2 regions of the Archangium lipolyticum genome follow, and region 1 is predicted to be linked to the other one. Evidence: riboswitches for the same ligand, from Rfam matches in the RefSeq annotation. Region 1 holds a riboswitch; the other holds the start of a gene.
What was found. A riboswitch is a leader RNA that binds a small molecule or an ion and turns the genes downstream of it on or off. The one in region 1 is predicted to bind thiamine pyrophosphate.
Positions count from the first base shown of each region.

Region 2: another riboswitch for thiamine pyrophosphate. It lies ahead of NR810_RS18815 (FAD-dependent oxidoreductase); the one in region 1 lies ahead of thiC (phosphomethylpyrimidine synthase ThiC).

Region 1 is NZ_JANKBZ010000001.1:823,386-835,104, reverse strand. It holds gene NR810_RS03075 (hypothetical protein) at 1-131, shown strand, start outside; gene NR810_RS03070 (hypothetical protein) at 202-369, opposite strand; gene NR810_RS03065 (TVP38/TMEM64 family protein) at 527-1,216, opposite strand; gene NR810_RS03060 (OmpA family protein) at 1,374-1,889, opposite strand; gene NR810_RS03055 (protoglobin domain-containing protein) at 2,179-3,333, shown strand; gene NR810_RS03050 (response regulator) at 3,342-4,058, shown strand; gene NR810_RS03045 (sensor histidine kinase) at 4,055-5,161, shown strand; gene NR810_RS03040 (sigma-54-dependent transcriptional regulator) at 5,170-6,591, opposite strand; gene NR810_RS03035 (hypothetical protein) at 6,669-7,196, opposite strand; gene NR810_RS03030 (universal stress protein) at 7,275-8,615, opposite strand; gene NR810_RS03025 (CBS domain-containing protein) at 8,637-9,050, opposite strand; TPP riboswitch at 9,315-9,422, shown strand; gene thiC (phosphomethylpyrimidine synthase ThiC) at 9,455-11,338, shown strand; gene NR810_RS03015 (DUF4870 domain-containing protein) at 11,475-11,719, shown strand, end outside.
Region 2 is NZ_JANKBZ010000008.1:39,893-51,611, reverse strand. It holds gene NR810_RS18830 (RidA family protein) at 1-146, opposite strand, end outside; gene NR810_RS18825 (TetR/AcrR family transcriptional regulator C-terminal domain-containing protein) at 289-1,047, shown strand; partial or broken gene NR810_RS18820 (IS701 family transposase) at 989-1,402, shown strand; TPP riboswitch at 1,817-1,920, shown strand; gene NR810_RS18815 (FAD-dependent oxidoreductase) at 1,994-2,965, shown strand; gene thiS (sulfur carrier protein ThiS) at 2,962-3,159, shown strand; gene NR810_RS18805 (thiazole synthase) at 3,164-3,934, shown strand; gene NR810_RS18800 (thiamine phosphate synthase) at 3,931-4,527, shown strand; gene NR810_RS18795 (HesA/MoeB/ThiF family protein) at 4,506-5,498, shown strand; gene NR810_RS18790 (ankyrin repeat domain-containing protein) at 5,547-8,297, opposite strand; gene NR810_RS18785 (hypothetical protein) at 8,493-10,103, opposite strand; gene NR810_RS18780 (helix-turn-helix transcriptional regulator) at 10,352-11,311, opposite strand; gene NR810_RS18775 (LysE family translocator) at 11,431-11,719, shown strand, end outside.

The DNA.
Region 1 (11,719 bases):
ATGGCCCCGAACAGGCCGTGCGTGCGCTCGGGCGCGTGTACGGAGAAGAGGCCGTGGGAGACGCTGTCCCGCAGTTGCTCGCGCAGTGCGAGTCGCTGCGTCACCATCTGGTGTTTTCCGCGTTCCTGTAAAGCTTCCGCCGTAAAAAGAAAGCGCGCGGACCTGGAAGACCCGCGCGCCAGAAGCCCAGTTGGCTTGCGCTTAGCCCGGGCAGCCGCTGGCGCCGGTGTCGCTGGTAGACTGGGACTGCTCGGGCGGAGCCATCGCCACGGTGGAGCCCTTCGCACCCATCACCTGGGCCAGCTCCTCCTCGGTCAGGATGGGGCGCAGCTTCGGCAGGGGCTTGTTGGTCTTCTTGGTGTCGGACATGTCATTCTCCTGGGGGGCTGGTTGTCATTGGCTCCCCTCCCTCGATTGGTCGGCTGACAACCAATCCCGAAGTCTAGGGAAAAGCCGCCAAGTGTCAATCACTCAATGCTTCGGAGGGCGGGTCGTGAGCCCGGCGCGCGCGTGCGACGTCCGAGAGCTATGGACCGAGGCGCTTGCGCAACACGTGGAGCGCCCACGCGCCGAAGAGGATGCCGAACACGCCCAGGCCCAGCAGCACCAGGGGGCGTTGCTCGAGGAAGCTGGCGCCCAGGTAGACGGTGCCCACCGCGTACGGTAGCTCCGCGAGGGCGAGGACGAGCAGGTAGCGGCGCAGCCCGTAGCGCGCCAGGCCGAGCACATAGCCGGGAATCTCCGAGGGGACCGAGAGCTGGAAGAGGAGCACCAGGCCGAAGGGCGTGTGCCGGGAGAGGCGATCCTCGTAGCGGTTGAGCAGGCTGGAGGAGGTGAGCCTGCGGATGACCGGCCGGCCCCAGAAGCGGGCGATGCCATAGGCGGTGATGCCTCCGAGCATCCAGCCCATCCAGAGCAGAAGCGCGCAGGCTGTCTTCCCCCAGACGTGGAGGGCCACCGGTAGCAGCAGCGCGCTGGAGAAGAAGGCCAGCATGGCCGACAGCGCGGACAGGAGGATGAAGAGCACCGCGCCCCAGAAGGGATGTCTGGAGATGATGGGCGCGGCCTCGTCGAGGAGCTGGCGCAGGAGGGCCTGGAATACGTCCGAGGTGGCGAGGAGGGCGAGGCTGGCGAGGAGCAGCCCCAGCAGAATCGCCCGGCCCCATATGGCCGGAAGCCCGCGAGTCTGGTCCATCGGCCTGGTGTTCGGGTTCATCGCCTGTCCGGATGCATCCCGGTAAGGATGCGGCCTGTTCGCGTTCCGGACATCCCCGTCCGGGAGCTGGCTCCATGAACGAGCCGCCAGGCGAATCCCTGGCGGCCCCTCGTATCGTCCAGCGCTCCGTCCGGCTCCCTGGCCGCCGGGGGCTGGCTCAGAGCCGGACCTGGATCTCGTAGCGCCGGTTCTTCGCCTTCTTGGCCGGCGTGTTGTCCGGCTTCACCAGCGGCTGCTCCGAGCCACGGCCCACGGAGATGATCTCCGCGCGGGACACGCCCCGGGCGGCCAGCTCCTTGACGATGACCTCGGCGCGCCTGGCGCTGAGCTCCTTGTTCTTGGCCGCGTCGCCGCTCGAATCGGTGTGCCCGGAGACCTCGAACTTGAAGTTCTTCACGCCAGCCGAATCGAGCTGCTTCTTCGCCTCGATGAGGGCATTGGCCAGGTTCTTGAGCTTCTTGTCACAGCCGGGCTCGAGCACGTCCGTGCCCGATTTGAAGCTGCACTGGTTCTTGCGGGCCTCCTCCGTCAGCTTCGTGTTGACGCGCTTCTCGACGGCGCCCTTGCCCGCGTCACCCGCCGCCTTCTTGATCTGATCGAACGGGCTCTGGGCGAACGAGACCGCGGGGACCCCGAGCAGCGCCAGGGAGATGCACAGCGCCTTCACCTTCATGGACGTCTCCTGTGTGGAACGTGGAACCACGAGGGTCCAGGCTGCACGCGGAGAACCGGGCGCGTCCAGCTTCGCGTGCGCAAAGGCTGCGCCCCCGTCCGCCGTGCCGCAAGGCTTGCGCTTCTGGCGGACTTTCCTCCTTGGGCACTCCTGGTGGCGTGCTTCTTGCCCCCCCGAAGGCCGCTCGCCGGGGTGGTCCTTCGCCTTCCTCCCAGGTCGGGTTCCGGGCAGGAGGGCAGGGAAACCCGCTGTTCTCAGCGTCCGAGCGCGCTAAAAAGTCCATCTGCACATGGCGGAGACCTTGTTCGAAGAATTGAAACGGTACGTGGGCTTCGGGCCGCAGGACGAGCAGGCGCTCCGAGCCCTCCACGAGGTGGCCCGGCACCACTTCCGTGACATCGCGCACGTCTTCTACGCGCGCATCCTGGAGCACGAGGGCGCGCGCAACGCCCTGGCGGGCGAGAGCCAGGTGGGCCACCTCAAGGTCACGTTGCAGGCGTGGATGGAGCAACTGCTGCGCGGGCCCTGGGACGAGGACTACTACCTGTTGCGCTGCCGCATCGGCCGCATGCATGTGCGCATCGCGCTGCCCCAGCACTACATGTTCGGCGCGATGAACGTCCTGCGGGAGGAGTTCAACCGCGTCATCGACGAGCACTACGTCGGCCAGCCCGAGGCGATCCGGGCGGCGCGCTCGGCCCTGGGGAAGATCCTCGATCTCGAGGTGGCCATCATGCTGCACACCTACCGGGAGGATCTGCTCGCCCAGCAGGCGCGCAGCGAGCGGCTGTCCACCTTCGGCCAGCTCGTGGGCTCCATCGGGCACGAGCTGCGCAACCCGCTGGGCGTCATCGAGACGTCGCTCTTCATCCTCAAGGGCCGGCCCCTGGCCACCGACGAGCGCGCCGCCAAGCACCTGGCGCGCATTGGCGAGCAGGTGGCTCTGGCCAACCGCATCGTCACGGATCTGCTGGACATGATCCGTGACCGCCCCCTCAAGCGCGAGCCCCTGCGGCTCGACGAGGTGTGGAAGGACGCGCTCACCTCGGTGCAGGTCCCCGCGGGCGTCTCCATTCACGCCGAGGGACTCCCCGAGCTCCCCACGCTGCAGGGAGACCCCGGGCAGATGCGCCAGGTCTTCGTCAACCTGCTGGAGAACGCCGTGCATGCCGTGGGTGAGACGGGCTCGGTGACGCTGACGGCGGAGAAGGGCGTGGACGCGGTGGAGCTGCGCCTGGAGGACTCGGGGCCGGGCGTCAGCGAGTCCATCCGGCGCCGCATGTTCGAGCCGCTGATGACCACCAAGGCCCGTGGCATCGGCCTGGGCCTGCCGCTCGTCAAGCGCATCCTCGAGCGCCATGGCGGCTCCATCGCCTACGCGCCGCGTGAGGGCCGTGGCGCGTGTTTCGTCCTGAGGCTACCCCTCTCCACCTCTTCCCCGTAGGTGACGGCATGAGGAACTACCTGCTGCTCGACGACAACGAGGCCTTCGCGGAGAACTTGGCGGAGATCCTCCGGGATGGCGGTGACGAGGCCACGGTGGTGACGGATGGGGCCCGGGCGTTGGAGCTGGCGCGCTCCAACCACTTCGACGTCCTCCTCACGGACATGAAGATGCCTGGCATGAGCGGGGCCGCGGCGGTGCACCACATCCGCCAGGTGGATCCGGGGCTCGCCGCCGTGGTCATCACCGCCCACCCCGGGGAAGACGACCTGGAGACGGCCCGGCGCGAGGGGCTGCTGGCGGTGCTGCCCAAGCCCGTGCCCATTCCCATGCTCGTGGGGCTGCTGTCCCAGGCGCGCCGGGATGGGCTGGTGGCGCTCGTCGAGGATGACCTGGCCCTCAGCGACAACCTCACCGAGGTGCTGCGCTCCCGCGGCTTCTCGTGCGTCACCGCGCGCTCGGTGCTGGACGCCGAGCAGCTCGCCTCGGTGCGGCCCTTCGCCGCGCTGGTGGATCTGCGCATGCCGGGTGGCCCGGACGGCGAGGCGCTGCGCCGGCTGCGGGCGCGCTTCCCCGAGCTGCCGGTGTTCGTGATGACGGCTTTTCCGGACGTGGCGTCGACCTTGCCCGAGCACAGGGGCATCTTCTCCAAACCCTTCGATACGGCGGCGTTGCTGGAGACGCTGGAGCGCATCCACGCCGAGCGCCGACCGCGGCCATCATGAGCGTCTCTCTCACCCATAGCCCCCGCGTGCTCGTCGTCGACGACAACGCGGCCTTTCTCGACAACCTCCAGGAGTTGCTCGGTGACGCGGGCTACCTGGTGCAGGGTGCCTCCAGTTGCCGCGAGGCCCGTGAGCGGATCCGGGATGGCTTCGACGTGGCGCTGGTGGATCTGCGGCTGCCAGACGGGGAGGGGACCGCGCTCGCCCGCGAGCTGAAGGAGAAGGTGCCCGAGTCCGAGGTGGTGCTGCTCACCGGCTTCGCCACGCTGGAGACGGCCGTGGCGGCGGTGCGCGCGGGCGCCTGCGCCTACCTGATGAAGCCCTGCGCGCCCAACGAGCTGCTCCTCACGTTGGAGCAGGCCATGCGTCAGGTGCGCCTCCAGGCGGAGAAGCGCGAGCTGGCGCGCAGGGCCCAGGTGACGGAGAAGCTCGCCGCGGTGGGCACCATGACGGCGGGGCTCTCGCACGAGATCCGCAACCCGCTCAACGCGGCGGCCCTGCAGCTCTCGGTGCTGGAGCGGCGGGTGCGGCGGCTCTCCGCGGAGCTGCAGCCCAACCTGCTGGAGCCACTGCTGCTGGTGCGGGATGAGATCCGCCGGTTGGATCACATCCTCGAGGACTTCCTGCAGTTCGCGCGGCCGCGCGAGTTCCGCCCGCAGCCGGTGGAGGTGAAGACGCTGCTGCGCCGCGTGGTGGATCTGCTGGGCAGTCAGGCGGATGCGCGCCGGGTGAGGCTGGAGCTGGACGGAGACGGGGGGGTGTCGGTTCCCCCCATCTCGGGCGAGGAGGAGCGGCTGCGCCAGGTGCTCATCAACCTGACCATCAACGCGCTGGAGGCCACGCCGGCCGGCGGGCTCGTGCGTGTCTCCGCGGGCCGCGAGGGCTCCGTGGCGTGGATCACCGTGGACGACACGGGCCCGGGCATCGCGCCGGAGATCCGCGACCGGCTCTTCGAGCCCTTCTTCACCACGAAGGCCCAGGGCTCGGGGCTGGGGCTGTCCATCGTCCATGCCATCGTGACGCAGCACGGCGGCACGTTGGAGGTGGGCAGCTCGCCCGAGGGTGGGGCACGGTTCATCCTGCGCCTGCCCCTGGCGCCCTGAAGGGGGCGTTACTCGGAGGTGGCCTCCGCCTCCGGGTTCTGCTCCTCCTCGGTGCTCGGCAGGGGCTTGCCGCTGGCCTCGGCGCTGTACTCCTTCAGCCGGTACTGCACCTTGCGCACGCTGATGCCGAGGATCTCCGCGGCGCGCGTGGTGGAGCCTCCCACCATCTCCATGGTGCGGAGGATGGCCTCGCGCTCGATCTGCGCCAGTGTGGCGCCTGGAATCAGCGACGAGGGGGACGAGCCGGTGGGCCGCGGGCCGCGCAGCACGGGCGGCAGATCGTCCGTCGTCAGCTCCGAGCCCCCGGCCAGCACCACCGCGCGCTCGATGGCGTTCTCCAGCTCGCGGATGTTGCCCGGCCAGTCGTACGACAGCAGCGCCTGCAGCGTGCCCGGCGCCAGTCCCCGCACGTCCTTGCCGTACGAGTCGCTGTACTTCTCCAGGAAGTGATTCACCAGCGCGGGGATGTCGCTCTTGCGCTCGCGCAGCGGCGGCAACGTCACCGCCACCACGTTCAGCCGGTAGTACAAGTCCTCGCGGAACTTGCCCGCCTTCACCTCGGCCGTCAGGTCCCGGTGCGTGGCCGCGACGATGCGCACGTCCACCTTCAGCGTCTGCGTGCCGCCCACACGCTCGAACTCGCGCTGCTGCAGCACGCGCAGCAGCTTCACCTGCACCGAGGGGGAGATCTCCCCGATTTCATCCAGGAAGAGGGTGCCCCCGTCGGCCAGCTCGAAGCGGCCCTCCTTGCGGGCCATCGCGCCGGTGAAGGCGCCCTTCTCGTGGCCGAAGATCTCGCTCTCCAGCAGGTTCTCGGAGAGCGCGGCGCAGTGCACCTTGATGAAGGGCTTGTCGCGCCGCTGGGACTCCTGGTGGATGGCCTGGGCTATCAGCTCCTTGCCCGTACCGGACTCGCCCAGGATGAGCACCGTGGCCCGGGTGGTCGCCGCCCGGCGGACCACGTCATAGACGGCCTGCAACAGCGGCGACTCGCCGATGATGTTGTGGAAGCGCGTCCGCTGGCGCACCTGCTCGCGCAGCGTCTCCGCCTCGCGCGTCAGGGCCCGCTTCTCCAACGCCTTGCCCAGCACCACCAGCAGGGCGTTGGCGTCCAGCGGTTTGATGAGGTAGTTCTCCGCGCCGGCGCGCATGGCCTCCACCGCCGTCTCCACGCTGGCGAAGGCGGTCATCACGATGAACGTGGCGTCCGAGCCCTGCTCGCGTGCCTTCTTCAGGAAGGTGAGCCCGTCCATCTTCGGCATGCGCACGTCCGTGAGGACGGCGGCCGGTGAGAAATCAGCCAGCCGGGACAGGGCCTCTTCGCCATTGGAAGCCTCGGCGACCTCGTAACCCTCCTCGCCGAGGATGGTGGCGATGGCACGGCGGGCATTGTCCTCATCATCGACGACCAGGATGCGTTGGGCGGACATGGGATGAACCGTAGCAAGCAGCGGCCCGGATGGGATGGATTCCGGACACGGTGAGCAACCACGTCCCGCATGGCGCGTCAAGGCTCATAGCCGGCCGCCCGTCCTCCTTCCATGAAGTGCCAGGCCCGTCCGTGGCGGTGTTCCTCCTCCAGCGCGGCGGCGTGCTGTTCATCCCAGATGTCGATGATGGGCTCGATGCGCGGGGTGAGCCGCAGCATGGAGCTGGGGAAACAGCGCTCCGGGAGCGCGTCGAAGATCCGGCGCACGGCCGCGGCGTCCGTCTCGTCGCGGACGGCCACGTGGGGACGGACGATCAGATCCGTGTAGTGGGGCAGTCCATCCGGCCCATCCACCCGGCGGGCCATCGCGGTGCTCTGGTAGAAGAGCACCTCCACCCGCTGGGCGCGCACCTGCTCCAGGAAGGCCACCAGGGTACGCCCCTCCACGGCGCCCACCAGCAGCGCCTCGGGATTCCATTGCCCTTCCAGGTCGGAGTTTTGCCCACCCAGGGGAATGGAGGGGGTCTGCTCTCCAAAGAGCTGGGCACCACAGTCGCTCCGCCATTGGAGCCGCGTCTCGAACTCGGTGATGGCAACGTAGGTCACATCGCACCTCCGCGTGTCTCAACCCACGGGGGGGACTTTCAATGTGCGTGCCGCGCGGAAGGCCGGACGCCTGCCTGCTCATGTGGGACGGACGAGCAACACCGGCCGGGCGCTGTTCTGGATGACTTCCTGAGCCACCGAGCCGAGCAGTGCCTTGGACAGCCCCGAGCGCCCATGAGTGGCCAGGCAGATGACATCACAGTTGAACCGCTCGGCCGCCTGGCTGATGGCCTCGGACACCTTGCGGCCGTGGACCACCTCCACGCGCGTGGAGATACCCCGGGCGGCTGCCTCGGGAGGGACGAGCCCGCGCAGCTCCTCGGCGAGGCGCTCCTGCTCGGGTGTGCGGATCGGGGGCGCCTGGGGCGACAGGTACTGCGCATAGAGCGGGGGAACGCCTCCCACGGGCTCCAACACGTGCAGCAGGTAGACGGTGCCTCCGGCCGGAACCACCGAGTAGGCGTGCCGGATGGCGCTGACACCCACCTCGGAGAGATCCGTGGGGGCCAGGATCCGGCGCACCTCGGGGATGGTGAGCGGGGTGGCCGAGCTGGCGGGCACGCAGAGCACGGAGACGGGCGCCTCGTGGATGATGCGCTGCGACACCGAGCCGTACCACCACTTGCTGGCCCCGGTCCGCTGGTGGGTCCCCACCACGATGAGATCCGCCTCCTCCTTGCGCGCCAACGCCACCAGCGAGTCCGAGGGCCGGCCCAGGCCGGGATCCAGGTGCACCCAGACCGCTCCGGTGCCAGGCATGTCCCCCAGGCGGGCCGTCAGGTCACGCCGCAGCGCCTCCTCCACTTCGGGTGTCACCTCGGATTCGGTGGACAGGGGGACGCCGTAGCGCACGTGCGCGTCCGCGCCCCAGTAGTGGTGGGCGGCCACCACCTCACAGCTGCCGAGCATGCGCAGCTTGCGCACCCAGGCCACCGCCGCCTCCGAGGGAGGGGTGAAGTCCAGGCCGAGCAGGACACGCAGGCTGCGCTCGCCCCGTGACCAGGACTCCAGCGCGCTCGACGAGCGGACGACCAGCACCGGGCAGCGGGCCGTCTGCACGACCCGCTCCGCCACGTTGCCGATGCGCCAGCGGGGGGCCCGCTGACCATGGTGGGACACGATGAGGAGCGAGGCATGGACGGCGGCCGCGTGCTCGACGAGGACCTCGTCCGGGGCCCCCTCCTGCAGGTGCGACTCCACCCGTGTGTCTCCTGCGCGCAGCTCGGCCGCCTGGGCCTCCAGGCGGGCGGACACCTCGCGGCGCAGGGCCTCGTCGGTCGCGGAGGTGCGCCCCGCACTGCCATACTCGGTGACGTGGACCAGGTGGAGCACCTCGCCGCTCCGGCGGGCGAAAGCCGCCGCCGCCCGTGCCGCTGTCATCGCCCGCTCCGAGAAATCCGTTCCGAAGACGATCGACATGGTGCTCCCCCGTGGTTTGGATCAGGCTTCGTATTCGGCCGCGAGGCTCCGGCGGTCCATGTCCTCGATGAGGTGCTGGGCGAAACGGACCATGTCCGCCTCGGTGATGATGCCGATGAGCTGGCCGTCCGCACCCACCACGGGCAGGCAGCCGTACTTGTTGTCCAGCATCAGCTTCACCGCTTCACGGGTGGACGTGTCCGCCTGGACGGTCTTCACGTCGCGCACCATCACGTCCGAGGCCCAGAGCGGCTGCTTGGCTGGGTCCGCTCCGCCGCGCTGCGCCGCGGCCCTCAGGAGATCCCGGTGGGTGACGAGCCCGATGAGCTTCCCGTTGCGCACCACGGGCAGGTGACGGATGCGGTGCAGGCGGAGCAAGTCCTCCGCCAGGGCGAGGTTCTGGGTCTCCGTGAGAGTGACCAGATTGCGGGTCATCAGCTCTCCGACGGTCTGCATATACGTGGCTCCGGTCCTGATTGAGTCGTGGGTCCTGAAAGAAGCTATTGCAGGTCTGGTTCCAGGGCGCGGGGCCCAGGAAGCCCGCCACGTTGGCTGCTCGAACCCGGCGCGTCCAGTGCAACCTTTACGTCCCCCGGGGCTCCGGCCGCAGATGCTGCGCGCGCCCGTCAGTCCGCCACCTGGTGGACAGGGGGGCATCCAGACGGTTGAAGCCCGCTCCCCGCCTGCGCTACACCGGCGCCTTGTCGCTAGGGGTGCCCCCGAGAGGGGCTGAGACGGCCGTGGAGCGGCCAACCCTTGGAACCTGAACCGGTTCGTACCGGCGGAGGGAAGCGGCGGGCGCTCCACGCCTTGCCCGTCCTTCCGTGAGGAGAAGTGACGTGAGCGGAGCCTCGAAGAGTCTCAAGGTGGATGGCAAGGTCCTGGAGGGCATCACCCGGGGGCCCCTGCCGGCCTCGCGCAAGGTGTACGTGCCCGGCGTGCTGCACCCGGACCTGCGTGTCCCCATGCGGGAGATCAGCCAGACGCCCACCCGTCATGGCCACGGTCCGGAAGCGAAGGAGACGCCCAACCCGTCCATCCTCGTCTACGACTCGAGCGGCCCGTACACGGACCCCGAGGCGTCCCTGGATCTCCGGGCGGGGCTGCCCGCCGTGCGCGCCGAGTGGATTCGCCGCCGTGGGGACGTGGAGGAGCTGTCCGGTGTCACCTCCGAGTATGGCCGTACCCGCGAGGCGGACCCGCGCCTGTCCGGGCTGCGCTTCACCCACCGTCGCAAGCCGCTGGTGGCGAAGCCGGGGGCGAATGTCACCCAGTTGCACTACGCCCGCAGGGGGATCATCACCCCCGAGATGGAGTTCGTGGCGCTGCGCGAGAACCTCAAGCGCGAGGCCGCCGTCGCCGCTCTGTCCCAGCAGCACCCGGGCCACTCCTGGGGCGCCGCGATTCCCAGGGAGATCACCCCCGAGTTCGTACGTGACGAGGTGGCGCGGGGCCGCGCCATCATCCCGGCCAACATCAACCACCCGGAGCTGGAGCCGATGATCATCGGCCGCAACTTCCTGGTGAAGATCAACGCCAACATCGGCAACTCGGCCGTCACCTCCTCCATCGAGGAGGAGGTGGAGAAGATGGTGTGGTCCATCCGCTGGGGCGCGGACACGGTGATGGATCTGTCCACCGGCCGCAACATCCACGAGACGCGCGAGTGGATCCTCCGCAACGCCCCGGTGCCCATCGGCACGGTGCCCATCTACCAGGCGCTGGAGAAGGTGGGGGGCAAGGCCGAGGAGCTCACCTGGGAGATCTACCGCGACACCCTCATCGAGCAGTGCGAGCAGGGGGTGGACTACTTCACCATCCACGCGGGCGTGCTGCTGCGCTACATCCCGCTCACCGCGAAGCGCATGACGGGCATCGTGAGCCGGGGTGGCTCCATCCTGGCCAAGTGGTGCCTGGCCCACCACCAGGAGAACTTCCTCTACACGCACTTCGAGGAGATCTGCGAGATCCTCAAGGCGTACGACGTCAGCTTCAGCCTGGGAGACGGGCTGCGGCCGGGCTCCATCGCGGACGCCAACGACGCGGCGCAGTTCGGCGAGCTGGAGGCGCTGGGCGAGCTGACGAAGATCGCCTGGAAGCACGACGTGCAGGTGATGATCGAGGGCCCGGGCCACGTGCCCATGCACCTCATCCAGGAGAACATGACGAAGCAGCTCGCGGTGTGCCACGAGGCGCCCTTCTACACACTGGGGCCCCTCACCACGGACATCGCGCCGGGGTACGACCACTTCACCAGCGGCATCGGCGCGGCGATGATCGGCTGGTTCGGCACGGCGATGCTCTGCTACGTCACCCCCAAGGAGCACCTGGGGCTGCCCAACCGGGACGACGTGAAGGAAGGCGTCATCACCTACAAGATCGCCGCCCACGCCGCGGACCTCGCCAAGGGGCACCCGGGCGCGCAGCTGCGCGACAACGCCCTGTCCAAGGCCCGCTTCGAGTTCCGCTGGGAGGACCAGTTCAACCTCTCGTTGGATCCCGAGCGCGCCCGCGCCTTCCATGACGAGACCCTGCCCGCCGAGGGCGCCAAGGTGGCCCACTTCTGCTCCATGTGCGGCCCGCAGTTCTGCTCGATGAAGATCACCCAGGACGTGCGCGACTACGCGGAGAAGACCGGGGTTTCCGAGCAGAAGGCGCTGGAGTCCGGCATGGCCGAGAAGAGCGAGGAGTTCAAGAAGGCCGGCGGGCAGCTCTACCGCTGAGGTCTCCCCTCTTCGCGAGTTCCCCTCCCTCCATACATCTGCTGGATACGTGACATTCGACCCGGGTCTGGCGGAGAATGGGGGAGAGTGGGCGTGGGGGGACCGCGCCCGTTGACGACCCAGAGGGGAACTCGAAATGGAAACGCAGCATCAGGCCGGTTTCATCACCGGTTCGCCGGCGCCCACGGCGGACGAGAAGACATGGGGCATGATCGCGCACCTGAGCGCGCTGGTGGCATCCGTGGTGGGGTTCCCCTTCCTCGGACCGCTCATCGTCATGCTCACCAAGGGCAAGGAGTCGCCCTGGGTGGAGCAGCACGCGAAGGAGGCGCTCAACTTCCAGATCACCGCCACGGTGGCCATCTGGGTGTCCGCGTTCAC
Region 2 (11,719 bases), on a different contig from region 1:
TAACCATTCGGCGTCGGGTCGTAGAGGTTTTGGGGATTGACGATGGTCAGCTTGAGCTCGTTCTCGTTAGCTGTCGTCGCAGTGGGAACGCCCATGGTCATGATGATTAGCCCTCCGATAAACACGTGCTTGATTGCACGTGACATGATTTTCTCTTGGCTCTGAGGACCGCGAGCAACGTACCTCGCGGCCTACAGGATTGAACTTCAACTCGCCCATGCGATAGAGTCGTACGGCGTACGATTGATAGCACCGTACGTTGTACGAGTCAATCGCTGAGGAAGACAGATGGCATCCAAACGGAGCGGCGCCCGGGGCAAACAGTCTGAACGGATAAATGTGTCACCCCAGCCCGCGCAGGAACCGCGCAGTGAACCGCCTCTCTCTCTGGAACGTATCGTGGCGACTGCGGTAGAGCTGCTGGACGCCCAAGGAGTCGACGGATTGACGATGCGTCGGCTGGCCGAACGCCTCGGCTCGAGCGCGATGAGCCTATATTGGCACGTCGACAACAAAGAGGAGGTCTTTGATTTGGCGCTCGACTCGGTGCTCGAATATCCCGGACCGCCGCAAATGGCTGAGTCTCGAGACTGGCGTGGGGATGTCGTTCATATGCTCGAAGACTGGCGCGCCAGCATGCTGCGCCATCCATGGTCGGCATCGCTGTTGCCGCGCCGGGCGCTCGGCCCGAACATCCTCAGTCGCCTGGAGCTGCTGAGCAAGACTTTGTCCAGAGCCGGTGTGGCGGACGCGGATCTGAACGTCGCGATATGGTCGCTCTGGAACTATGTGATGGGCGCCACCATCACCCGGGGGAGCGTCGACCTTTCTGACGACGACAGGGTCGCCGCGCAGCAGCGCCTTACACGTCTCAGCGAACGCTATCCGACAATCGAACGCTCTCGTCTGCTGTTGGATGACGACTGGGACGGCACTTTCAGGAAAGGCCTTGACTTCCTGCTCGATGGTCTCGCTCGAGACAATGAACATTCTGGACGGAGAGCGCAAAAGCATCGAGCCGATGGCCGCCCGGCTGGTGGAGGATGAGGCGCAGGTGGATGCCATGCGTCAGCGGCTGCAGCAGTGCGTCTCGGCTTCCAACTGGAGCGACGACGAGGTCCGGCGGCGCCTGGCCATGAAGATGGAGGAAGAGTTGCCCGGACTGTAAGCCTTCGTGCTGGACGACACGGGCTTTGCCAAGAAGGGCATACACTCGGTGGGAGTGGCCCGGCAGTACGCAGGAACGTTGGGCCGTACCGAAAACTGCCAGGTAGCGGTCAGCCTGCACCTGGCGGGAGAGAAAGGCCGCAGTTGCATCGCCATGCGGCTGTACCTGCCCGAGGAGTGGGCACGTAGCAGGAAGCAGCGAGCAACGGCGGGTGTCCCCAACCAGGTGCGCTTTCTAATGAGCGAACTTCCGGAGCAGCCGTCTTTTGGCCGAGTTGTTCGGCCCGATGAAGACAGTCACTGGTCCAGGTTCGCACCGGCGAGTCATGACAGCATGCCCTCTTGCTGTCCGAGGGAGCATGCTTGGAGTCGGAGGTGATTGGGAAAAGTGCGAAATGCATAACCCGGCCGCGGCCTGTCTCTTTTTATCGAGAGTGGGTTCACTGCCGCGCTTCGCGGCGGATGCTATTAGCCTTCGCGTATAGGAGGCCCCTGGAGGGAGGGCTGGAGCGGAGGACGGGTGGCATCGCCCCGACGAAGCGCACCGCCTCCGGCCCTCTCAGGCAGACCGCCTTCTCGCAGCAGTCGGAAATGAAGCGATGGCCCATGCGCCAGACTTGCCGTCGCTTTGCCCGGCTGCTAGCCATGCGTCATTCCGTTGGGGTGCCCCTTCCCGGGGGCTGAGAGGCCAGGTGCCAACCCATCGAACCTGATCCGGCTAGGACCGGCGTAGGGAACGGAGAGCAGCAAGGGCGCGCGCGATCTCCTGGTCGTGGCCCCGGAGCTTCCTCTGAACCCCCCGCCGGTTCCGACGAGAGGAAGCGCGATGCGGACGTCCACAACCTTCTCCGTTCTCGGCGCCGGGGTCATGGGCCTCTGCACCGCCGTCGAGCTCGCGAGCCGCGGCGGGCGGGTGACGCTGGTCGATCTCCAGCCCGAACCGGGTCCCCAGGCCTGTTCCTGGTGGGCGGGCGGGATGCTCGCTCCCTTTTGCGAGGGAGAGACGGCCGAGGAGCCGGTGATCCGGCTCGGCCAGAGCGCCGCCGACTGGTGGGCGGCGCAGGGGGTGGAGGTCATCCGCCGCGGCACGCTGGTCCTCGCCCTGGGCCGTGACCGGGCCGAGCTCGACCGCTTCGCCGCCCGGACGCGGGAGCACCAGTGGATGGGCGGCGAGGAGATCTCCGCGCTCGAACCCGAGCTCGACGGCCGCTTCCACCGCGGGCTCTTCTTCCCGACCGAGGCGCATCTGACGCCGCGCGTGGCCCTCTCCACCCTGCGCGCCCGAGCCGCGGCGCTCGGCGTCGCCTTCGCGCGGACCGCGCCCGAGGGCCAGCGCATCGACTGCCGGGGCCTTGCCGCTCGCGACGCGCTCCCCGAGCTCCGCGGCGTGAAGGGCGAGATGCTGGTGCTGCGCCTCCCCGACCTCGCCCTCTCGCGCCCGATCCGGCTCCTCCACCCGCGGATCCCCATCTATCTCGTCCCCAGAGGCGACGGCATCTACATGCTCGGCGCCACGATGATCGAAAGCGCCGAGCGCGGGCGCGCGAGCGTCCGCTCGGTCCTGGAGCTGCTCAGCGCCGCCTATGCGCTGCATCCGGCCTTCGGCGAGGCGGAGATCCTCGAGATTGGTGCCGATGCGCGGCCCGCCTTCCCCGACAACGTCCCGCGCCTCATCCGGCGTGACGGCACGCTCTTCCTCAACGGCCTCTACCGCCACGGCTACCTGATGGCGCCGGTTCTGGCGCGGATGGCGGCTGACCACCTTCTGTCCGGCGAACACGTGGAGCTCCTGCAATGAAGATCACCGTGAATGGCGAAACACGCGAGACGGTGAGCGAGACGCTCGGCGCGCTCCTCCTCGAACTGGGCCATGGCGAGGCCAGGGTCGCGACGGCTGTGAACGAGGCCTTCGTGCCCGCCGCCGCGCGCGACGGGCTGCGTCTCGCCGCAGGCGACCGGGTGGAGATCGTCACTCCCCGGCAGGGGGGCTGAGCCGATGCCGGTCTTCTACGGAACCGAAGTCGCCTCGCCCCTGATGCTGGGCACCGCGCAATATCCCTCGCCCGCTGTGCTGGCCGAGGCCTTCCGCCGCTCGGGCGCGGGCGTCGCCACCGTCTCGGTCCGCCGCGAGGCGGGGGGCGAGCGGGCGGGGCAGGATTTCTGGCGCCTGATCTCGGGGCTCGGCGTGCGGGTGCTCCCCAACACCGCCGGCTGCCACAGCGCCCGCGAGGCGGTCACCACCGCCCGGATGGCGCGCGAGCTCTTCGAGACCGATTGGATCAAGCTCGAGGTGATAGGCAATGCCGACACGCTCCAGCCCGATCCCTTCGGCCTGGTCGAGGCCGCGCGGATCCTCGTGGCCGAGGGCTTCAAGGTCTTCCCCTACATGACCGAGGATCTGGTGCTCGCCGACCGCCTCTTGCAGGCGGGCTGCGAGGTGCTGATGCCGTGGGGCGCGCCGATCGGGACGGGGCTGGGACTTCTCAATCCCTATGCCCTGCGCAGCCTGCGCGCGCACTTCCCCGACGTGCCGATGGTGATCGACGCGGGGCTGGGCCTGCCGAGCCAGGCGGCCGCGGCGATGGAGATGGGCTTCGACGCGGTGCTCCTGAACACCGCCGTCGCCAAGGCGGGCGATCCCGTGGCGATGGCCGAGGGCTTCTCGAAGGCGCTGGAGGCCGGGCGCCTCGCGCACGGCGCCGGCCCGATGCCGCCGCGCGACATGGCCGCGCCCTCCACTCCGGTGCTCGGAAAGGCCTTCCTGTGACGCTCGACCGTTTCTACCCGATCTTCGACGACGTGGCCTGGCTGCCCCGGGCGCTCCCCCTGGGCGTGAAGCTCGTCCAGCTCCGTCTCAAGGACCGCGCACCGGACGACCTGCGCCGACAGATCGCCTCCGCCCGAGACCTCTGCCGCGAGGCCGGCGCCGTGCTGGTGGTCAACGATCACTGGCGGATCGCCATCGAGGAGGGCTGCGACTGGGTGCATCTGGGGCAGGAGGATCTGGACGGTGCCGACCTCCCCGCCATCCGCCGCGCGGGGCTGCGCCTCGGCATCAGCACCCATGACCCTGCCGAGCTCGACCGCGCCCTCTCGCTGAAGCCCGACTACGTCGCGCTGGGGCCGGTCTATCCCACCCGCCTCAAGCAGATGAGATGGCACCAGCAGGGACTGGAGCGGGTGACGGAATGGAAACGTCTGATTGGCGACCTCCCCCTCGTCGCCATCGGCGGCATGAGCACCGCCCGTGCCCCGGGCGTCTTCGCGGCGGGGGCCGACATCGTCTCGGTCGTGACCGACATCACGCTCAACCCGAACCCGGAGGCGCGGATCGCCGAATGGATGGAGGTGACGCGGTGAGCCGCTATGCCCGTCAGACCGCCGTGCTGGGGGAGGGCGCTCAGGAGCGGCTCCGGGCGGCGCGGCTCCTCGTCGTGGGGGCGGGGGGCCTCGGCGCGCCGGTGCTGCAATATCTCGTCGGGGCTGGGGTAGGGCACATCCGCCTCGTCGAGCACGACCGGGTGGAGGAGAGCAACCTGCACCGCCAGACGCTCTTCCGCATGGGCGACCTCGGCCAGCCCAAGGCCGAAGCCTGCGCCCGCCACCTCGCCGGGCTCAATCCGGAGAGCGTGGTGGAGCCCGTGGTGGCCGCGCTGGAGCCCGCCAACGCCCCGAAGCTCATCGAGGGCTGCGAGCTGATCCTCGACTGCGCCGACAGTTTCGCGGTCAGCTACATCCTCTCGGACCTGTGCCTGGCGCGGGGCCTCCCGTTCCTCTCCGCCTCCGTCACGGGGCGCGAGGGCTACGCGGGCGGTTTCTGCGGCGGCGCACCGAGCCTGCGTGCGGTCTTCCCCGACCTGCCGCAGCGGATGGGCAGCTGTGCCGAAACTGGCGTGCTCGGCCCTGTCGTGGGCGTGATCGGTGCGCTGCAGGCGCAGATGGCGCTGGCGCTGCTCTCGGGGGAGGCAGGTGTACTCGGGCGCCTCGTCACCTTCGACGGCGCGACCTTCCGCGCTGGCGGCTTCCGCTTCGATGGGGCAGAGGAGCCCGCGCGTGCGCCGCGCTTCGTCTCCCCTTCCGAGATTACGCGAGGAGACCTGACCATCGATCTGCGCGGGGTAGATGAGGCCCCGCTGATCCACCCCGGAGCGCGGCGCATGAGCGTGGCCGAGGTCGGCCCCGGCATGGACCTGCCCGAACCCGGCCAGCGCGCGGTGCTCGTCTGCCGCTCCGGCCTCCGCGCCTGGAGGGCGGCGGAACGCCTCGCCGCGATCTGGCCCGGAGACATCGCCCTCGTCGCGGCGGGCAACCCCGTTGGAGCTTCATCATGAGTCGCGCCGCCGGAGGAGGCGCACCTCAGGAGGTGATGTTCAGGGGGCTCAGTCCTCCACCTGTTCACAGACTTCATCGAATCGAGACAGGCGTGCGTGGTCCGCGAGGTACATGCCACCCTCCTGCACCCAGGGTCCTTCGAAGATCCGCCCACTCCAGAAGCCCACCGCATCGTTGATGCGCTGGTAGTCGATGGTGAAGACATCCGAGCCCATGGAGAGGGTGAGCTCCAGGGTGTTCTTCGAGGGTCTCCGAACATCGGTGATGCGGTAGAAGCTGCTGTCCGGTCCACCGAAGATGATCAGCTGGGGCCTCACGCCACGGCTCTCATCGCTGGCGAGCGAGAGCTCGATACCGAAGAACGCCTCGCCCGTGCACCCATGCAGATAGGTGTAGCTCCGTCCGCTCTTGCGGAGCAGGTTCCACGTGGTCGGGAAGCCCGCCAGGTACTCGAGCCCTCTCGTGGGCAGGTCCTTGCGCGCGGAGAGGAAGGCATCGAGGATCCAGCCCGTCTTCCCCTCCCAGGTCACCTGCGTCCAGCGTCCCCGGGCGCCCTCCACCTCGACGGGCGCGCCTCGCTTCCGCTGGGGTGTGAGCTCGGTCATGAAGGGAAGGGTCGCGACCACCCGGGCGTCCGCCGAGGGCTCCTCCAGCAGGGGCACGCCCTGCGTCCGATTGGTCCAGGTACACAGGAGGGAGCTCAGGTCCCCGAGGGCTCCAGGCTGGGGGAACCGCCGGGCGAGCAGCGTCACGAACGGCAGGGGATGGTTCTCCCCGTTGCTCGGATAGCGGAGCGAGAGATCCGCACCGGCTTCGACCATCCGCCGGGCCAGTCCGAATTCCTCGGCCCACAAGGCCACCATCAGGGGCGTCCACCCGTACGTGTCCAGGACGTCGAGCTGGGCACCGCGGTCGACGAGGAGCCACGCGGCCCGCGGATTCTCCTTCACCGCGATCTGCAGCGGCATGATTCCGGCGGTGTTCTTCCGGTTGGGGTCCGCTCCCAGCGCGAGCAGGGTCTCCGTCACCGCCGGGGGCATGCGCCCGCTCGCGAGGTGGAGCGCGGTGTTGCCCCTCGACACCTCCAGCACCGCGTTGATGTCGACGCCGGACTTCACGAAGAGCGCTGGAAGCGGTTTGCACTTCTCGTGCTGGCAGTTGACCGCCTGCCACAGGGTCTGGATGTTGGGTTGGGAGCCCCTGGCGAGCAGGAGCTCGACCACCTCCAGGTTCCCGGCCTCCAGGGCCTCGGTCAGAGGAGTCTTGCCCCAGGAGTCGCTCGCGTCGAGCGGAGCGCCCGCCTCGAGGAGCAGGGAGGAGAGCTCGGTACTGAACCGGGCGGCCGCATGCAGTGCCGTGGTGCCGTCGCTGCTGGCGGTCCGCACGTCCGCCTTGTGCCTCAGGAGGACCTTCGCGACCTCGGGCTTCTTTCGTTGGAGCGCGGAGAGGAGCGGTGTCGAAGAGGATTTGTCCCGAGCGTCCAGCTCCGCCCCCGCGGAGAGGAGCAGCTCCACGCTGTCCGGTTCGACGGCACCATGCAGGGGCGAGCGCCCCGCCGTGTCCAGGGTCCGCGCATTGGCACCGGCCTTCAGCAGTGCGTCGACGATGGCTGCTCGTCCGCCTCGGACGGCGTGCGCCAGGGCCGTCTTGCCCTCGAAATCACGGATCTCGATACCGGGTCCGTTGCCGAGGAGCAGCTGGACCATCTCCCGATGGTCATGGGCGCTCGCCAGCATGAGCGCGGTGTGGTTCGACCCCGTATCGGCCTTGACGTTGGCCTTGACGCCCGCGGCGAGCAGCTGACGCACGGCGGGAAGATTGCCTTCGCCAGCCGCGGCGACGAACAGCGTGTAGAGCCCCTTCCGCTCGCCTTCATTCACCTCGCCGGGTGATGGCGGCGAGGCGCCCCCCTTCATGAGCAGCAGGGCCATGGCGATTCTGTTCGCGCCCAACACCCCCCGCAGCAGTGACCTGCCGTCCTCATCCGGGGTGTTCGGGTCGACCCCCGCGGAGAGCAGCGCCTCGACCCGTGCGTGCTTGTCCTGCTTGACGAAGACGGACAGCTCATACGTGGAGGAGAGGCCCGACTCCTTCTTGAGCCGCTCGAGCTCCGGCCAGAGCGGCTCGAGCGCCCTCTCGTATCTCCGTGCCTCCCCTTTGGGGACCGCGATGGCCAGGGGAGACTCGCCAAAGGGCGCGCCCACGAGCTTCAATGGTGTCTGCTGGATGGCGATGGCCAGCCCGACCTCTTCATCGGCGACGAAGTCCGCCTTGCCCGCCAGGAGCATCTTGAGCGCGGCGGCGGTGCTCGGGGCCGGAAGGCGCCGGGCCGAGGGGAGGGCCGTCTCCACGGCTCGAAGCGCGAGGGCCGTGCCAGCGACACGGCCGCGAACCTGGCCCAGGCTCCCCACGACCGTCTCGGACCTGGCCGCGAGCCGGTAGCGCATGAGCAGGTACGGAGACGTGAAGGCCACGAGCTTCTCACGCTCCGGAGTCGGGGTGATGGAGTTGAGGGCGATGTCCACCTCGCCGCTCGCCACCGCCTCGACGGAGCCCTTGCCGAACTCGCGCCGGGTATCCACGAACACGGCGGTGGCACCGAGGCGTTGGGCCAACCGCTGGGCCAGCTCCGCCTCGAAGCCGGTGGCGACCCCGTCCTTGAAGCCGTGCAACGGCATGTACTCGCCCGAGAGCGCGACCCTGAGCACGTTGCCCTCCGTGCTCGGCTGGGCGACCGCGATGCTGGCTCCCGCGATGGCGAGCACGAGGAGAAGACGGCGGACATGGAGGAAGTGCATTCAGCCGCGAGTATAAAAGAGGGTCCCACGGAACTCGAAGCTCACGCCCGGTGAGGCCAGGGCGCCGAGCCAACGGCACACTACCTCTGCCGTCAGGCCTTCCTGTAGAATGCGAGCGGTCAGGCGGGAATCAAGGGGTTGACGCCTGCCCATCCGCTTCGAGCCGGGCGGACGGGCAGGTTCATCACCTGGTGCTCATTCGTGAAGGGACTCGTCCTTGCTGGCTTTCGCCGGGAGCGCCCGGGTGCCGCGGCCCCGCCGCGCGAGCACTGCCATCACCAGCAATCCCGCCAGGGGGAACGCGCCCGACGGTAGCACCCCGCAGCCTCCCAGGAGAGGACGCTGGTGGAGTTCCTTCGGAGGCTGCTCGTTGTCGCCGGAGCCCTGGCCGTCAGGGTCGCTGCCCTCGTCTGGTGAACCCCCCGTGTCCGGCTGCTCCCCCGTGTCCGGCGACTGCCGGCATGGATGGCGCCCCACCGGGAGCGAGGCATCGGCCTCGTTCGGGGGAGTCGAGCCCGGCAAGGGGAGCGCCCAGAGCTCGCGGGTCAACGCATCGCCGGTGGTGAAGTAGAGGGTGTTGCCGGCGAGCACGAAGTCACCGGGATTGGAGGACTCGGCACCCGGGAGCACATCGGCCACCAACTCGGTGCCCTCGACGGTCCCGTCGGACATCCACAGCTCGGTGCCCGTGTCGGGGGCCGTGGCGCTGAACAGGAATCCTCCCGACTCCAAGGGATGGAGACGCTGCCAGGGCACGCCCCAGCCCGTCCCCGGCACCAGCTCCTTGAAGAGCCGGGTGGTCTCCGCGGTGCCCTCGCTCCGCCACAGCTCCATGCCCGTGCTCTTCTGGAGGGCGGTGAAATACAGCGCGCCATTGAGAACGACCGGGCAGTTCATGCCCGAGTCCTCCATCCCGGGGTTGATGTCCTTGACGAGCCGGGTGCCCTCAAGCGTGCCATCCGAGCGCCACAGCTCGGTGCCCGTGCCCTCCTGGTAGGCGGAGAAATAGAGCGCCCCGCCCATGGACGTGACGCACGAGATGACCGAGTGCCCGGGGCCGGGGTTGATGTCCGTCACCCGCCGGGTGCCCTCGAGGCTGCCGTCCGAGCGCCACAGCTCGGTGCCCGTGCTTTCCTGGTAGGCCGTGAAATAGAGCACCCCGTCCAACACTGTGAGCTGGGAGACGTCCCGCCATTGGAAGGTGGGGCCCGCGACGAGCCGGGTGCCCTCGGCAGTGCCATCCGAGCGCCACAGCTCATTCTGCCCGAAGCTGCCATTCGCGGCGAAGTAGACCACTCCGTCCATGACCACGAACGTGGAGGAAGCCGGGGTGGGGGAGCCGATACGCAGATTTCGGACGAGCGAGGTGCCCTCGGGGGTGCCATCCGTGCGCCACAGCCCCTCCGGGGCGGTCCAGGGATCGCCGCCCCTGGCGCGGAAGTAGATGGCATCCCCGACGGCCTTCAGGCCGGTGGGAGACGAGTCCGAGTATGGATAGCTCGGGACGCTCTCGGACGTGCCGGGCCGGCCGGGGTTGATGTCCTTGACGAGACAGGTGCCCTCGGAGGTGCCGTCCGAGCGCCACAGCTCCTGGCCGAGGACGTGGATGTTTCCATCGGACGCCAGGCCCCGGGTCCGGGCGCTGAAGAGGAGCACGCCATCCAGCGCGGCCATTTGTTGAGGATTGGAGGACTCCGGGCCCGGAAAGACGTCGCTCACGCGCCGCGTCCCCTCGGGAGTGCCGTTCGTCACCCACAGCTCCCGGTCCCCATCTGTCGTGGCGGCGAAGAACAGCTTCCCCCCCACGGCGGTGAGCTCCCGGGGATTCGAGCCTGATTGACCTGGGCCCAGCCGGACGGGAGTGCCAGACCGAGCACTCTCGCCGAGTGCCTGGGTCGTGTCGTTCAAGGGAGCCGGCGCGACCCAGCCACCGGATAGAGAGAGCAACAGTCCAAGCAAGCCTGCTCGGCAGGTTCGATAAAGACGCATGGGGTCTCCTCGTAACAACTCGTGGCCGGCCCCGCGCGGCACGGATGCTAGCACGGCTGGTGTGCTCAGTGGCGCTGGCCCCTGGCCTGCTGGAGCAATCGCCGGGCGCACGACGCGAGCTCCTCGCGCAAGGCATCCGGCCGTTGGATCTCGAAGGCGAAGGGCAGCCGCGCCAGCTCTCGCGCGAACCAGCCGAGGTCATCACTCTGGCCTCGTAGCAGCACGCCCCCCTCCACCTGTTCCAGCACGCCGAACGCGGGAAACACTCCACGCCGCGCCGTCTCGAGGTCCGTTTCGAGCAGCACCTCGATGGCGTACGCGCGAGGCAGCGTCGCCACCGCGCGCGTCAGGTGCTCGAGCGCGTCGAATCCCTCCGGGCGGGAGAAGCTCACCTCCAACGGTTGCACGGACCGCACCCGGTCCAGCCGGAACGAGCGCAGCCCGTTGCGCAGATGGCAGATACCCACCGCGTACCAGCGCCCTGCCCGCCAGGCGAGCCCATAAGGGTCGAAGTCACGCTCGGTCTCCTCGTGCTCCGCCGCGCGATAGAGCAGGCGTACGCGCCGCTGGGCCTGGGACGCGGCGCTCAGCGCGACCAGTGCGGCGTTGTCTCCAGGCGCCGTGGAGCGGGCAAGGTCGAGCGTCACCGTCTCGTCCACCGCGCGCACGCGCCGTTTCAGACTGGCCGGCATCACCCGCTCGAGCTTGGCTTGAGCACTGGCCACGGCGGGCGCCGCTTCCGCGAGCCCCAGTCCTCTCGCCGCGAGCAGTCCGACCGACAGGGCCAGGGCCTCATCCTCGGTGAACATCATCGGCGGCAGCTTGAAGCCGGCCACGAGCATGTACGCGCCATCGCGTCCGCGCTCGGCGGTGATGGGGATGCCCAGCTCCTCCAGCATGGCGATGTAGCGGCGTACCGTCCGGCGATCGACCTCCATCCGCCTCGCCAGCTCCGCGCCGCTCATCCGGCCATGGGTCTGCAGCAGCTCGAGCACGGTGAGCACGCGTGTCGTGGGACGGGACATGGGAGGGGGCTGGTTCGAATGAGGGCCGATTCCGCCCTATATTCCCCCTAAAACGTGCTTCCGTCACCTGGCCCGCCACCTCCTCGTACGGGTCACCTCATTGTCGGGAGCTCTTCTTCATGCAGCAGACCGCTCATCTGTGGCTGTTCTTCGTCCTGGTGTTCGGGATCATCGTCCTTCCTGGCCTCGACATGGCGTTCGTCCTCGCCAGTTCCCTGACGGGCGGCCGCAAAGCGGGTCTGTCGGCCGTGGCGGGAATCATCGCCGGTGGCGTCTGTCACGTGGCCGCCGGTGCCACGGGCGTCGCCGTGTTGCTGAAGGTCGTTCCTTCCGCATTCAACGTGTTGCTGTGGATCGGCGCCCTGTATGTGGCGTGGATCGGCATCTCCCTGTTCAGGAGCGGCGCCG